2 linked regions of the Lysinibacter sp. HNR genome follow. The protein of the gene in region 1 interacts with the protein of each later gene in a pairwise test. Links are inferred from orthologs where the notes say so. Each region holds a gene or a part of one and is shown in the gene's direction. Other genes may lie near its edges.

Region 1 (4,707 bases):
AGCCGTGACGCGATCCGTCATAACGTTGCCACCCTGCGGAGTATAATCCCGGGCCGCGAGGTAATGGCAGTCGTGAAGGCCGACGCTTATGGTCACGGTGCCATCGAGAGCGCTCGCGCCGCCGTTGACGGGGGCGCTACCTGGTTGGGGGTAGCCGATGTCGACGAGGCTATGGAACTCCGTGAGGCCGGCATACAGGAACCAATTCTCTGCTGGATACACGGACCTTACACCGATTTTTCTGTTGCGTTAACACACAAAATCGATCTGGGTGTGAGCTCTCTCGCGCAGCTTGAAACGATTGCTGAGGCGTCTCGGGGTCGTGCGGATAACCTGGCTCCTCTGGGGGTTCACCTGAAGTTTGACACGGGACTCGGAAGAAACGGCTTTGCCCCGGGTGATGCGCTCGCGGGTATTGTCCGAGCCCGCGAGCTGGAAGCTGACGGCGACATCAGGATTCGGGGTCTGTTTAGTCATCTCTCTAACGCTTCCCGTCGAGAGGACAGGGAAGCCATCGACAAGCTTGCACTCATCGTTGAACTCGCGGCTCAGCACGGTGTTGCACCCCGGCTCACCCACATAGCGGCATCGGCAGCCACCCTCAGGTACCCGGAACTTCCCTTTAGCATGGTTCGCATCGGCCTGATGATTTATGGCCTCTCTCCGCTGCCCGAGTTCACCCCGGCTGACATCGGATTAAAACCCGCGATGAGGCTGGAGAGCACCGTTTTGAGTGTGCGTCGAGTGCCCGGTGGTTCCGGGGTATCCTACGACTACACCTACACGACGTCTCAGGAGACCACCCTGGTGCTTGTCGGGATGGGCTATGCCGACGGGATTCCGCGGTCAGCTTCAAACTCTGCCTGCGTGTCTCTTGGGGGTAAAAACTTCCGTATCTCAGGCCGCGTAGCGATGGATCAATTTGTTGTTGATGTAGGTGACACAAACGTCTCCGTGGGGGACCCCGTGATTCTTTTTGGAGATCCGCTCGCACAGATTCCCAGTGTAGAAGATTTTGCTGAGGCCAGCGGCACCATCAACTACGAAATAATAACCCGGCTCGGTCGTCGAGTTGAACGGATCTACACATAACCCATGAGCGTTATTACCGTGAGTGACCCCGAACAGATGCATCATCTCGGGCTGAAACTGGGAGCGCTTCTGCGCGTGGGAGACCTCCTGGAACTGACCGGACCGCTGGGGGCTGGCAAGACAACCCTCACCCGGGGAATCGGTGAAGGCTTAGGGATTCGGGGACCCGTTACGAGTCCAACTTTTGTTCTTGCTCGCACCCACCCCTCGCTCGTGGGCGGGCCACCCCTTGTGCATGTGGACGCCTATCGGCTCTCGAACGCGGTGGAGCTTGACGACCTGGACATCGACTTTGCCCGCTCGGTTGTGATCGTGGAGTGGGGCGCGGGCATGCTTGAGGGGATATCCGAATCGCTTCTGCGCGTGGTTATTGAGAGGCCGAATAGCGCGGGAGGCGATGACGAACCCGAGGAAATCATTGAGCCGCGCCGGGTAACCCTCACTGCCCTGGGACCGCGCTGGGCCGGAGGCCTCAGCCTCTAGCGGTACTCTTGTATGGTGCTTCTTGCTATTGATACGTCGCTGGGAACCAGCGTCGGCGTGAAAACAGGCTCCGGTGATCTTTACGACGCGGTTTCGGAGGACGCTTTTTCGCATGCCGAAGCCATTGGCGATCTTATCCGTCGGGTGCTGAACGATGCGGGGGTTCATCCCGCGCAGATTACCGGTGTGATTAATGGTGTTGGCCCCGGCCCCTACACGGGGCTCCGGGTGGGCATCGCCGCGGCGCAGGCGTTTGCCGCCGGCCGAGGAGTGCCTCTTGAATCGATCGTGAGCCACGACGCGATAGCCTGGGATCAGCCAGTGACGCTTGGGGAAGACCTGGTCGTAGTTACGGATGCTCGTCGCAGGGAAGTCTACTGGTCGCGCTATACGGCTGTGACAGAGGGGGGCATGGCGGCTTTCTGGGAACGAAAAGACGGGCCCGTCGTGACAAAACCGGATCAGGTACCGTCAGGCATTCCCACGGTTGACGGTAACAGGGTGGGACTCCGGGCTACCTCCCTGATTGAGCGTGCCGATCTGATGCGAACACGCGGGAGTGCGTTTGAAACGGGAGAGGCTCTCTACCTGCGCTCGCCGGACGTGACCCTGTCGCGGGGACCCAAGCGGGTGACGGCGTGAGTATGGTCGAAGAGATCGTTGTGCGGGATGCCACCGTGGCTCATCTTGACGCCATTATGGTGATTGAAAACCAGACCTTTAACCGTGACGCCTGGTCGGTGAACTCCATGCGCGGAGAATTGCTCGCGGCTGATCGACGCTACCTGGTGGCGCTCACCCGAGACGGTGCCGTCGTGGGATACGCGGGACTCCTGGCTTCCCGCGGTGCCGGGGAGGGCGACATCCAGACGATCGCTGTGCTTCCCGAGTGGCGAGGCCGGGGACTTGCCCGGCGTATGCTCGAGATGCTACTGGGCGAGGCTCAAAGCAGGGGGGCACGTGAGATTTTTCTCGAGGTCCGAAAAGACAATCCGGTAGCGGAGGGCCTTTATCAGAGCTTGGGGTTTGAACGTATTGGCATCCGTCGCGGCTACTACCAGCCGGACGGGATGGACGCCGTGGTCATGCGGCTCGCACTGAGCGGCTGGAAGCCTGGACAACCTCGTGAGGAGGAAGAGGCCCAATGAATCGACAGGAACCACTTGTGCTGGGGATTGAGACCAGTTGCGACGAGACGGGCATTGGGATTGTACGGGGAACAACGCTCCTGGCTAATGTGATAGCCTCCAGCATGGATGAGCATGCCCGCTACGGAGGTGTGGTGCCGGAAGTTGCCGCCCGTGCGCATGTCTCGGCGCTGCGACCTACCCTTGAGGGTGCGCTGCGGGAAGCCAACGTCTCGTATGAGGATTTGGATGCGATTGCGGTCACGAGTGGCCCGGGTCTTTCGGGAGCACTCATGGTGGGTGTGGGGGCCGCTAAGGCGCTCGCGCTGGCCACCGATAAACCCCTTTACGCGGTAAACCACCTGGTGGGTCACGTGGGTGCCGATGTTTTGCGCGGCCCTGACAGCGAGCAGCCGCTACAATTTCCCACCGTGGCCCTGCTGGTTTCCGGGGGGCACACCTCGTTGCTTTTGGTGCGTGATCTGGTGGGTGATGTGGAACTGCTCGGTGAGACAATTGACGATGCGGCGGGAGAAGCTTTTGATAAGGTTGCACGAATCTTAGGGTTACCCTATCCGGGAGGCCCACACATTGATCGGGTCGCTACACAGGGTAACCCCCGGGCTATCCGGTTTCCGAGGGGCCTCAGCCTGCCCAAAGATCTGGTGAAGCACCGCTACGATTTTTCTTTTTCCGGGCTTAAAACCGCCGTGGCGCGCTACGTGGAGAAGCTTCAGGATGCGGGACAGGCAGTTCCCACCGCCGACGTTGCGGCGAGCTTCCGTGAGGCGGTTGCCGACGTCCTGACGGCCAAGGCGCTCGCGGCCTGTAACGATCTGGGGGTGCCCCGACTCCTACTGGGTGGTGGGGTGTCGGCAAACGCTCGTGTGCGTGACCTGGCCGCCAAGAGAGCTGCCTCCGCCGGGGTTGAGCTGAGGATTCCGCCGCTGAGCCTCTGCACCGACAACGGTGCGATGATCGCCGCCCTGGGTGCCCAACTTATTATGGCGGGACACGAACCCTCTACGCTGGGTTTTGGGGCCGACTCAACACTGCCCGTGACGGAGATTCACGTTCGTTAAGCGTGGAAGCGTGCGGCGTCGTGATATTTCCGAGTCAGGAAGAAAACGCGGGGAGCCTCTCTGCAAGCAGGGCAACGTGTTTGTGGCCGTGGCGCGTGATAATGAGGGTGGCGTGGTGTGGGCCGCGTAACTGTAGCCTCTTGCGCAGGAGTGCCGGGTCGGTATCCGCGCCACGTTTTTTGATCTCAAGGCTGCCGATCCCGCGGGCGCGCATTGCCTGTTTGAGGCGGCGCTCCTGAAAGGGGAATACCTCAACAATCCTAAAGGCCGAGGCAAATGGTGTGGGAGTGAGCGTCTCTGAGGAGAGATACGCGATTCCCTCGCTCAGCATTCCCGCGCCAATCTGTCGCGCAAGCAGGCCGATAAGACGGGCCCGGATGACGGCACCGTCGGGCTCATAGAGGTACTCTCCGAGCCCGGTCACCGCGGCATCCTCGGAGTCCTGCGCCGCACTGAGCTCATAGCACCGATTCTCGCCCTTTGTGGCGAGGAGAAGCGCTGAGCGTCCCACTCCGGGACGGGCCAGGGGCCCCGACCAGAGCCCCATTTCAACTACCTGGTTGTCGACCGAAACCCACTGTGCCTCAACCCCCTCGGGAATGAGGTCACGATCCAGGCCGGGACCTAGCTTAATGCCGGTGGGGAGTCGCAGCGCTAGATTGTGGGCGAAGTGAAGGCTGGGTGAGTAGTCGTCGGGGTCTGTGATCCGGCGGGTGTTGGAGTGCCCCGCGGTGCGGCGGGCGGGGTCGAGAAAAACGCCGTCTACACCGTCGAGGGGGAACGATTCGGCATCACCCGTGATAACCGTGGCGGTGGGAACGACCGTGCCGGAGAATAGCTCCGCGCCCTGTACCGTGAGATTGTGTGCGGCTATCTTTGCGGTGAGTGGATCGAGTTCTACCGCAGTAACCTCTCGGTTCGCG
Region 2 (4,872 bases), 1.1 Mb from region 1 along the record:
CGCTTGCTTACACAAGAGGGGTTTATCATCCGTAATGTGGCGGTTCAACTCATCGGTGTCCGACCTAAGGTTAGCCCGCGTCGGCTCGAGGCTGAACGGGTTTTGAGCGAGAGCATTGGTGCTCCGGTGTCGCTTTCTGCAACCACCACCGACGGCCTGGGATTTACCGGACGCGGTGAGGGGCTGTGCGCGATCGCTACGGCTCTTATTGCGGTCGTGGACGGGTAGCATTTCGCTGGGCAACGTATTTGAGGGGATTCTGCAGGGTTCTATCTGCGTTTCTTGTAACACGGGCAGAACACACAAGTAGGCTTATAGAGTGACCCAGCGACTCTACGATTCAAAAACCCAACAGCTTGTTGACTTCTCACCCCGTGAGGTGGGCAAGGTAGGAATGTACGTCTGTGGCCCAACCGTGCAATCAGCCCCGCATATCGGACATCTCCGAAGTGCGCTTGTGTACGATCAGATGCGCCGCTGGTTCAGCTATCGGGGTCTAGACGTGACGCTGGTGCGTAACGTGACGGATATCGAAGATAAGATTCTGGATAACGCGGCGGTGGCCAAGTTAAAAGGGTCGTGCGAGGAATGGTGGGCGCTGGCCTATCGAATTGAGCGCCAGTTTAACTCGGCGTATGACGCCCTGGGTATTCAACCACCCACCTATGAGCCGCGGGCGACCGCAAACATTCAGCAGATGATTGATCTCATCATACGGATCATCGAGCGAGGCCATGCGTATCCTGCCGACGATGGTAGTGCCAACGTGTATTTTGATACTGGGTCCTGGGAACCTTATGGGGAGTTGACCCATCAGGACATCAACAAGATGGAACCTGCGGCAGACTCGGATCCGCGTGGAAAACGTAATCCGCATGATTTTGCATTGTGGAAGGCGCACAAGGCCCAGGAGCCGGAGTCCGCGGCGTGGGAATCCCCGTGGGGCAGGGGGCGCCCAGGGTGGCATATTGAGTGCTCAGCGATGTCAACCCGCTATCTCGGCTCGGCCTTTGATATTCACGGGGGAGGGTTAGACCTGCGTTTTCCGCACCACGAAAACGAGCTTGCACAATCGCGTGCTGCGGGTGACCATTTTGCTACCCATTGGATTCACAACGGTTTGGTGAACGTGAACGGACAGAAGATGTCTAAATCACTGGGTAACTCAGTCTTTGCTGATGATCTGCTGTTGCAGGCGCGCCCCCTAGCCATTCGATATTTTCTAGGATCTGCTCATTATCGTTCGAGCCTTGACTACACCCCGGAATCTTTGGCAGAGGCCGAGGCAGCGCTTAACCGCATTGAGGCTTTCCTCCGTCGCTGGCAACAGGAGGTGGGTGGTCTATCTGAGGAACAGCTTGACAGGGCTCGGGCGCCGGAGGCTTTTGGCGCGGCTATGCTTGATGACTTTGCGCTCCCACAGGCGCTTGCTGTGTTGCATGAGACCGTTCGAGCGGGCAATACTGCCCTTGACACCGGTAAGAAAGACAAGGCAACCGGCTTCTTCACGGGTGTGTGGGCTATTGTTAACGTTCTCGGTATTAATCCGCTCTCGGAGCACTGGTCTAGTGCGGATGATTCATCCGCGATAGCTGCGCTAGAAACACTGGTTGAACACCTTCTGGTTGAGCGTCAGCGGGCGCGAGAAAACCGTGACTATGAGACAAGTGATCGTATAAGAGACACGCTTAAGCGTGCCGGAATCACGCTCAAAGACACATCTATTGACAAAAATGCAAACGGTTCACACTGGAGTCTTAATGGTTAAGAAACCCCGCGCGGGTGCAGTCCGTAAAAAAAGTAGGGGAGCTACTGTTGGCTCCGGCGGTCAGGGACGTCAGGCGCTGGAGGGGCGAAAGCCAACTCCCAAAGCGGAGGATCGCCCCTATCACCCCGCTGGTAAGGCTAAACTGGCACGCGAACGCTATCTGGCCGCGGGTGGTAGCAAGAAAACGCAGAGAAAAACGGTTGATTCTGCAACCTCACGCGGTAACAAGCGTCGAAAAGAGGATGACGGCGAGCTTGTCACGGGTCGTAACGCAGTGCTTGAGGCGCTTCGCACGCGGCTGCCCGCCACAGCCCTCTACATCGCAATGAGGATCGAAACGGATGATCGTGTTCGTGAGATCACCAAGATTGCTGTTCGCCGTGGTATCCCCGTGCTCGAGGTTATGCGGCCCGAGCTAGATCGTATGTGCAGCGTCGATACGGTGCATCAGGGTGTGGTGCTCAAGGTGCCTCCGTATCAGTATGCTCATCCCCTTGAGATGGTGGATAAGGTTCTCAGCTCGAAGAGAACACCGCTTTTTATCGCAATTGACGGTGTAACCGACCCGCGCAACCTGGGTGCGATCATTCGATCCACCGCGGCTTTTGGTGGGCAGGGCGTTATTGTTCCGCAGCGGCGTTCTGTGGGTGTGACCGCCTCCGCGTGGAAAACTTCGGCCGGTGCGGCAGCGCGTATTCCTGTTTCTATGGCATCAAACCTCACGCAGACGCTTAAGGCTTATAAAGAGCGTGGGATTTTTGTTGTGGGGCTAGACGGCGAGGGTGAGGTATCGCTTCCAGGTTTCGAACTGGCAACCGGCCCTCTTGTGGTTGTTATCGGGAGCGAGGGAAAAGGGCTGTCGCGCCTAGTGAGCGAGACCTGTGATGTGATTCTTTCTATCCCTATTTCATCCGTAACAGAGTCGCTCAATGCCGGGGTAGCCGCCAGTGTAGCGCTGTACGAGATTGCACGGCAGCGCGGGGAAATCCCGGCTTCTTAGAAAGCGAGGAAGCTGAGCCTGCGATTCTCCTTTGCGCGGTATCTGGACTGAGATATGCGTGTGTTCTCGGTGCCGCAGCCGTATACAACCGTTGCGGCACCAAGACATGTCCGAATTAGAGGACGGCTAGGACGGTTGCTCGCCACCTCGTTTCTATCAGTTCTAACCGAATCGCAACCGACCGTGTTCTTGCTCGGGAGTGTATGAGCACGACTGCCTCTATAACGCCCTGTGCGGGACTGGAGTAGTGGATCTTTCCACACGCTAGCGGGATTCTGGAGGGGATTGTCCCCAAGGCCTGATATTTTTGCATACTGAGAATCTGGCGGCGTCGAATTACTGTGATCACCGAGGCTGATGCCCACCGCGCAATGGTTTCAATGTCTCGGGAACCAGCAATAATTTCTACGCTTCCCAGGGCAAGGTTGCGAAGAATCGGAGTGGGGTCGGGGAGAGCGGCTTCAACGGGTCGAACAATCATCGCCTTTGAGCCTGTTCTCTTGTGTATAGGTGACCGAGGAATACTCGTGGGTGCCGGCGGAGGCGTTGACGATATCTCGGGTGGGTTCTGCTGGGTGGGGGCGGAGATTGAGCAGAGCTGGTTGGTGCTCTGTGCCGGGGATATTGAACGCTGATCCTGCACGATCTGTGTGGCGGGTATCATTGGGGCCTTCTTTCGGGGGGTAACAACATAACACTCGATCGGTCACCGTGTGTGGCCGTGTAGGCAGGAAGCTCCTGCCGAGAGTCCTTGTAACTTACGCGATCTGATTAATCTCTGTACAGTACAAAAAAGCCCTGTGGACAAATGCTCTGTCCTCGGAATGCCTTGCTGTCTCGGTCGAACGAGACCGTTAGGCTGATGGTGTGTCTACACTCAGCGATCTCATTAGCCAACACGGTTCAAGTCAAGAGGGAGATATTGAGTGGCTTCACTCCCTCGTGAGGGACGGGCAGCTTTTAGCTGATCTGGCCTTTGCCGATGTTGTGTTTTGGGCACCCACAAACAACAAGAGTTTTATCGCGGTTGCCCATGCTCGACCCTCAAGCGCGGCCACGCTTTTCTATCGTGATGTTGTGACCTCGATGGTTCGGGCTGAGTGGCAGGAACAGGTTGGTGAAGCCTACTTAACAGGAAAGATTATTGAGTCTGCCTCGCCCGCCTGGTTTGAAGAGATGCCGATGAAGGTGCGCGCTATCCCGGTGACCCGCAGTTTCCGCGGGAACTCGGAAGGTCCGGCATCTCCCATCGCGGTGATCACCGCACACACAAACCTGAGCGATACTCGCACCCCTTCCAGACTCGAAGCGGCTTTTACTCGCAGTGCAAACGATATTTTCCAGATGATTGCGGTTGGTGATTTTCCCGATTGGGGAGCCCCTACCGGGCCACGGCGGGGAGCGCCACGCGCATCGGACGGTCTTCTGCGGCTTGATGTCGACGGCGTTGTGACGTTTGCGAGTCCTAACTCTCTCTCGGCTTTTAACCGAATGGGTTTTGTTGATGAGCTTGAGGGTGAGTCTCTCGCCGAGATTACCACCGCCCTGGTATCGGGATCACACACGGTCGACGAATCGTTGCCCGTTGTTGTGACGGGGAGAGCCCCCTGGCGCACCGATGTTGAATCCGGGGGTGTGACCCTCTCGATCCGAGCCATTCCGGTGAAGGCTGATGGTGTGCGGACGGGGGCGCTTGTTCTCACACGTGACGTGTCAGAGTTGCGCCATCAGGAACAAGAGTTGATAACAAAAGATGCCACGATCAGGGAGATTCATCACCGTGTGAAGAATAATCTTCAAACGGTTGCGTCTCTCTTGCGTATTCAAGCACGCCGAGCCCGCTCCGATGAGGCCCAGGAGGCTCTGGGGCAGGCCATGCGACGGGTTGCTGCGATTGCTGTAGTCCATGACACCCTTGCTATTGGAATATCACAGAACGTAGATTTTGACGAGGTATTTGATAGAGTCCTGATGCTTGTGGCAGAGGTTGCGAGCACACACAACACCACCGCGCATCCCAAAAAAGAAGGTGAATTTGGGGTTTTGCCGAGTGAATATGCAACACCGCTTGCCCTAGCGTTGACCGAGCTTGTGACCAATGCGG

Evidence for each region. The genes of interacting proteins can lie anywhere in the genome.
Region 2: the proteins of tsaE (region 1) and rlmB interact in binary tests that used the Escherichia coli proteins (3 or more experiments, as listed by UniProt). The link is inferred for Lysinibacter sp. HNR from one-to-one orthologs.

The regions. Positions count from the first base shown.
Region 1 is NZ_CP121684.1:2,112,373-2,117,079, reverse strand. What follows is about bases 1-2,835. They hold tsaE (tRNA (adenosine(37)-N6)-threonylcarbamoyltransferase complex ATPase subunit type 1 TsaE), read left to right. Parts: upstream 1-1,095; coding sequence 1,096-1,575; downstream 1,576-2,835. Other genes in these bases: tsaD (tRNA (adenosine(37)-N6)-threonylcarbamoyltransferase complex transferase subunit TsaD), read left to right, coding at 2,720-2,835; rimI (ribosomal protein S18-alanine N-acetyltransferase), read left to right, coding at 2,220-2,723; tsaB (tRNA (adenosine(37)-N6)-threonylcarbamoyltransferase complex dimerization subunit type 1 TsaB), read left to right, coding at 1,588-2,217; alr (alanine racemase), read left to right, coding at 1-1,092. Outside these bases: more of tsaD, read left to right, coding at 2,836-3,784; FrondiHNR_RS09555 (class I SAM-dependent methyltransferase), read right to left, coding at 3,819-4,707. UniProt on the Escherichia coli protein: Required for the formation of a threonylcarbamoyl group on adenosine at position 37 (t(6)A37) in tRNAs that read codons beginning with adenine.
Region 2 is NZ_CP121684.1:977,196-982,067, forward strand. The notes cover bases 765-3,764. They hold rlmB (23S rRNA (guanosine(2251)-2'-O)-methyltransferase RlmB), read left to right. Parts: upstream 765-1,760; coding sequence 1,761-2,768; downstream 2,769-3,764. Other genes in these bases: cysS (cysteine--tRNA ligase), read left to right, coding at 765-1,768; FrondiHNR_RS04220 (Rv3235 family protein), read right to left, coding at 2,884-3,432; FrondiHNR_RS04225 (PAS domain-containing sensor histidine kinase), read left to right, coding at 3,636-3,764. In the rest of the region: ispD (2-C-methyl-D-erythritol 4-phosphate cytidylyltransferase), read left to right, coding at 1-228; more of cysS, read left to right, coding at 320-764; more of FrondiHNR_RS04225, read left to right, coding at 3,765-4,872. UniProt on the Escherichia coli protein: Specifically methylates the ribose of guanosine 2251 in 23S rRNA.